Regions from separate parts of the Natranaerovirga pectinivora genome, predicted to be linked through region 2. Evidence: predicted binding sites of a transcription regulator. Region 2 holds the regulator's gene; the other holds the start of a gene.
The links. Region 2 encodes Rex, which represses fermentation and respiration genes when NADH is low (regulators of the CRP and FNR family bind a similar motif). Its sites were predicted from a motif close to ATTGTTAANTANTTAACAAT; they were not measured.

Region 1 (3,221 bases), on a different contig from region 2:
TGATGTTGTATGTTTGATGGTGTTCTTGTTCTTTGCGGCACTGGCTTCAGAAACTGCTGGCAAGAGCAGGAGAGATAATGAATTTGTAAAGACAGAAGGAAACATTACCAAGGGTATTGCCATTGCAGTTAACATACCATATAAACTTAGAGCATTAGAATGGGTCATACCAAATAGTTGTAACCTTGAAGGGATCAAGATTGTTTCTACACTAGATAAAATCGTAATCAATACCCTATTTGCTGTTAGAGGGATGGCAATAGTTGCAATATTGTTGGCAATTTTTCTGTAAGAATTATAATTAGAGCATCTCTCTTCAGTGTTTTTTCCTATGGATACTCTATAAGAAATAATAACATAGAAACAAGTGATTATTTCTCCTAATGCCATACCTATTACTGCCATAGCACAAGCAAACTCTAATCCTTTAGGAATAAAGGTACTTGCTAACAAATAAACAGCAGCAACTCTTATAATTTGTTCAATTAATTGTGAACTAGCAGGGATAAAGGTTTTCTTTAAACCATAAAAGTATGCTTTAACAGAGGAGCCTATAGCTGTAAATGGAACTGTAAAAGCAAGGATTTTTAATGAAAGTAAAGTTCTAGGTTCTTTTAATAAATTATAACTAATAAATTCACTAAATACGTATATAATGATAGAAAGTATTAGTGATAAAACCAATGTTATAAATGTGGCTGTATTGATGATGCGGGACATATTTTTAGTGTTATTAGAAGCCCTTTGTGCAGCTACAAGTTTTGATATAGCAGTAAACAATCCAGAGCAACATATGGTATAACAAATCATAAACACAGGAAAAATTAATTGAAATATCCCCATTCCTTCAGAGCCGATAAGATTAGACATATATATTCGATATAAGAATCCTATAACTTTAGTAATAAGCCCTGCAATAGTTAATATAATAGCCCCTTTAATGATGGAATCTTTTTTGTTTCTTTTCATATACAATCGCCTATGCTTTTTCTATCTATTTAAGAGAAATATATTCTAATAGGCTTGTCATTATGTATTTATTTCAGTATGATAAAAGATAAGTAAATAAAGAAAAATTAATTGTAAGGAGACTACGAGATGATATATATCTTTTTAATTGCATTATTATTTGTATTGGATCAAGTTATAAAAGTCAAGATGGATAAAACCAGAGCATTACATAAAGATGAGTATATATTAAATGGGAATATTATTCTAACGAAATGCTATAATAAAGGTGCTTTTTTGGGAATTTTTAAGGAAAAGCCCCAATATTTGTTTATAGCTAATATCATTGCAATTGGTTCCATGATGATATATCTTTTGAAACTTATTATATTTAAAGGGAATGCGGTGACAAAATTTGCATTAGCTTTAATTATGGGAGGGGCATTAAGTAATTTCTATGATAGATTAAAAAGAAACCATGTAATTGATTACTTTTCTTTTAAATCTTTAAAAAAAGTAGTTTTTAACTTGGGGGATATGTTTATATTTATAGGATGTATTATATTGTTGTTATTTGGAAGAAATAAATAAAATATAAAGTATAATAGAGATAATAAAAAGGGCTATTCTAGGAGAGTTTCTAGGATTGTCTTTTTTTATAGACTAGGAAATCTTCGTATATAAACGTTGAAAATTATTGAAGTAATTTGAAAAAACTTTGACAAAAAATTAACTATATTTTATACTAAAAATAATGTATTTGGTTTTTTGGGAGGATTGGTTATGGTTATTGAAGTTTGTGTTGGAAGCGCCTGTCATCTAAAGGGCTCTTATGAAATTATATCAAAAATAGAAAGCTTGGTGCAGGAGTCTTTTCTTGAAGATCAAATTACTATTAAAGCAGCTTTCTGCTTAGGTCATTGTACAGAGGCTGTATCTGTAAAAGTTAATCAAGATAAAATATATTCACTTGAACCAAACAAGGTAAATGCTTTTTTTTATGCTATTAGAGAGCAGGTGTCATATGAGAATACTTAATTTTGCATCTGCTAACTGTAGAAATTGTTATAAATGTTTACGAACTTGTCCTATCAAAGCTATAAGATTTAATGAAAATCAAGCACAAATAGATGAAAACCTTTGTATTGCTTGTGGACAATGTTTTGTCGTATGTCCTCAAAATGCTAGACACATAAAGAGTGATATAGAGATTGTTAAAGAAGCTATTGACAAAGGACAAGAAGTGATTGGTAGTTTGGCACCATCTTTTGCAGGCTTTTTTACAGAACCTAATACATTTATTCAACAGTTAATGGGGTTGGGTTTTTCTTCAGTAGAAGAAACAGCAATAGGTGCAGAATATATAACCAAAGCTTACGCTAATTACATAGAAGAAAATAACCCTAATTATGTGGTGACCAGTTGTTGTCCTACAATAAATTTGCTTGTGGAAAGACATTATCCAGAAAGTATTGAATACATGTTGCCTTTTGTATCCCCTATGATTGCTCACGGAAAAGCGATTAAAAAAGAAAAAAAAGAGGCAATGACGGTTTTTATTGGACCATGTATTAGTAAAAAATGTGAAGCTCTCAATCAATATAATGCAGGAATGATTGATGCCGTACTAACACTAGAAGAGGTTGTAGGGTGGATTGAAGACAGTGATCAATATTTAGGCGATAATTATGAAAAAAAGGTACTGGGGTATAATGGTGAAGATAACGGACGTAGCTATCCAATAGTTGGTGGCATAGCCAATGGTCTAAGAGACTGTCTAATTAATAAGGGCTATGATATTTTATCAATTACAGGACTAAGTAATTCTAAAAGTGTTTTTGAAGAATTAAAAAACAAATCTTTATCTAAAGTATTTATAGAAATCAGTGCTTGTAATGAAAGTTGCATAGGTGGTCCAGCAATACCTAAAAATAGTGTTGGTTTATTTAATAGAAAGCAGAAGCTTAAAAGATATATAACAAACAAAAATAAAGGAAATGAACCTTTATATTTCTTAACAGATAATGAGTTAAAGAGAACTTTTGAAAGTCAGAAAAAAGAAAAAGAGAAAATAAGTGAATCAACTCTAAATAAAATATTAAAAAAATTAGGAAAGTATCAATTAATTGATGAACTTAATTGTGGTGCTTGTGGTTATAATACCTGCCGCGAAAAAGCCCTAGCAGTCTTTGAAGGGGTGTCCCAAATAGATATGTGTATGCCCTATATGAGAAATAAAGCAGAAAGTTTAAGCAATGTTATTTTTTTGAATT
Region 2 (3,221 bases):
CATAGTCACTATAATTACCAATAAATATTTTGCATTGAGTATTTTCAATCTCAATGATTTTATTAACTGTTTTATTAAGGAAGTAACGATCATGAGAGATAATAATTAAGGAGCCATCATAGGTGTTTATGTAATTTTCTAGCCAGCTAATAGAATTCATATCCAGATGATTTGTAGGCTCATCAAGGAGTATTAAATCAGGTTTCATTAATAATAGTTTTGCTAAAGAAACTCGTGTTTTTTGCCCGCCAGAGAGGGTGTTTATGGTCTTAGAGTGATCTTCTGTAACAAATCCAAGCCCTTTTAAAACCCCTCTAATTTCACTTTGATAGCTATAGCCGTCTAAATCTTCGAATTTTTGTTGTAATTTAGCATACTCATTCATAAGGGTTTCAAGTTGAGTACTAGTAGCTTCTTTCATTTTCTTTTCAACCGTTTTAATTTTTATTTCTAGTTCAAGAATGTCCTTTTTTGAATCTAACATTTCATCATAAATTGTACTATTAGAGTTTAAATCTTGTTCTTGTGATAAATACCCCAAATTAATTTGATTAGGTATGATAATTTGACCTTCGTCTGGAGTTATATGACCTGATAGTATTTTAAACAGTGTTGTTTTTCCTGCACCGTTTACGCCTACTAAGCCTATTTTTTCTCCTTTTTCTATATGAAATGATACATTATTTAAGATTGGTGTAATACCAAAAGATTTGCTGATGTTTTTACAAGCAAGTATCATTTTGAAACCTCCATAATTCATCTTTTGTCATAGTATATGATACCATTCAAAGTGAATAATGAAAAGGTTATAATTGACTTTATGTTCATAAAATAATATAATAATTTAAAGGAAACAATAGTGAGGGAGTGACCAACATGTTACCAGAAAAAAAAATATCAACAGCAGTAATAAAAAGGCTTCCTAGATACTATAGGTATTTAGGGGATTTACTAGAAAATGATGTTGTAAGGATCTCCTCTAAAGAGTTAAGTGAAAGAATGAAAGTAACAGCGTCTCAAATAAGACAAGACTTGAATAATTTTGGAGGCTTTGGACAACAAGGCTATGGATATAATGTTGAGCATCTTTATAAAGAAATTGGTAAAATATTAGGACTAGAAAATAAGTACAATGTTATTATTATTGGAGCAGGTAATCTAGGACAAGCTTTGGCAAATTATACAGATTTCGAAAAAAGAGGATTTATTGTTAAAGGACTTTTTGATGTTAATCCAAGACTCGTAGGTGTAGAAATTAGAGGATTAGAAATTAAAGATATAGATGAAATAGAAAATTTTGTTATAGAAAACAATATTCATATAGCAGCCCTTACTTTACCAAAACAAAAAGCACCAAAAGTTGCAAGTGATTTAGTAAAAGCAGGGATTAAAGGGATTTGGAATTTTGCTCCTATCGATTTAAACTTACCAAAGGATGTAGTAGTAGAAAATGTACATTTATTAGATAGTTTGATGACATTATCTTATACCATAAGTAGAAAAGAGAAAAAGAAAAAACAACAAAAATAAAATACAGTGTGCGTACAAATAAAAGAAGGTGGATATACCTTCTTTTTCTTGATGGGTGAATTCCTATTTAAATAATTCATATAACTCATAGTAAGATATATGAAATAAGATATAATAGATTATAAGGAGGGATGATGATGTTATTTTTAAACCATAAAAAAACTATTGATATACCTATAAATAAGAAAGTGCCTCTACTAACCCTAGATAACCGATGGCATGAGCTGTTTCCAAGTAATAATAAACCTAAAAAAATAGTAGAATTAGAAAATAAATTAAACAAACTTATTCAAGAACAAGGGAAAGTGAATACAGAGTTTAAAGAATATACGTTACTAAAGAAAAAATTCGTTTCAGAAATAATGAATAATATGTCAGAGGCCTTTGAAAAAAAAGATGAAAATGCGTCTAAAAATATGGAAAAAAGCAAAAAATACATAGATGAAATAAATGAAAAACTTATAAAATACGAAATGATTTTAGATGAGTTACCACACAAAATAAAAGAGACAAATGAAGAACTTCTAAAAGTTAGCGTTAATATATGTTATAATGATATGGAGAAAAGCAAAAAAGAAATAGTGAAGTTAAATGAATGGATTGAAGAAACTAAAAGCAAATTAAAAGAAAACATAATTATAAAACAAGAAAAAGAAGAACAAAATCAAAAAGTGTATACATACTTACATGATTTATTAGGATTTGAAATAATTAACTTATTTGATGATGATTATGGTGATGAAGAATGATAAAAGGGATAGGAACAGATATCATAGAGCTTTCTAGAATAGAAAAAGCAATTAGAAACAAAAGTTTTGTAAATAAATACTTTACAGAAAAAGAAATTAATCTATTTATAGAAAGAAATTGGTCTGTTACTACTATTGCAAGTAATTTTGCCATAAAAGAAGCTGTTTCAAAAGTGTTGGGAACAGGTTTTAGAGCAATTGAATTAGTACATATAGAAGTATTAAGAGACTCTTTAGGTAAACCTTATGTCCTTTTATACAGTAAAGCCAAAGAGTTGCAAAAAGAATTAGGAATACAGACTCTCTTTGTATCTACGTCTCATAATAAAGAAAGTGTTGTAGCATTTGCCATTGGAGAAGGTGACTTATGATAAAATTAGTAACTGGAGAGGAAATGCAATTAATTGATTCTTATACCATAAAAGAAATAGGAATACCATCTATGGTACTTATGGAAAGGGCTGCCCTGGGAATTGTAGACCATATATTAAAAAGAAAGCATATTGAAAACGAAAAAGTCTTTATACTTTGTGGTTCCGGGAATAATGGTGGAGATGGGTTAGCTATTGGCAGATTATTGGGTAACAAAGGGATTCGTACTAACATAATGTTACTAAGTGAAAATTATACACAAGAAACATCTATGCAATTAAAAATATTACAGAACTTAAATATAAAAGTAGACAAATATGATGCTGATCAACTAAAGAAGTATATTAGTGAATCAGATTTAATAATAGATGCTATTTTTGGAACTGGGTTAACGCGAGAGGTAATTGGGCATTATAAAGACACTATTCAGTGTGTTAATAATGAAGATAAGTTTGTAATTTCTGTGGATATCCCCTCAGGAATTTGTTCTAAAAGTGGAAAAGTTCTTGGAGTTGCGATAAAAGCAAACTTGACAGTAACTTTTGGACTTAATAAATTAGGTAATGTTTT

Region 1: EDC18_RS03525 ((2Fe-2S) ferredoxin domain-containing protein) is a predicted target of Rex. The motif match lies at 1,666-1,685, and genes of this name have one in related genera.

What each region holds. Positions count from the first base shown of each region.
Region 1 is NZ_SMAL01000002.1:214,685-217,905, forward strand. It holds gene EDC18_RS03515 (putative polysaccharide biosynthesis protein) at 1-969, opposite strand, end outside; gene EDC18_RS03520 (signal peptidase II) at 1,099-1,539, shown strand; gene EDC18_RS03525 ((2Fe-2S) ferredoxin domain-containing protein) at 1,732-1,986, shown strand; gene EDC18_RS03530 ([Fe-Fe] hydrogenase large subunit C-terminal domain-containing protein) at 1,973-3,221, shown strand, end outside.
Region 2 is NZ_SMAL01000003.1:31,791-35,011, reverse strand. It holds gene abc-f (ribosomal protection-like ABC-F family protein) at 1-739, opposite strand, end outside; gene EDC18_RS05000 (redox-sensing transcriptional repressor Rex) at 877-1,530, shown strand; gene EDC18_RS04995 (hypothetical protein) at 1,668-2,279, shown strand; gene acpS (holo-ACP synthase) at 2,276-2,650, shown strand; gene EDC18_RS04985 (NAD(P)H-hydrate dehydratase) at 2,647-3,221, shown strand, end outside.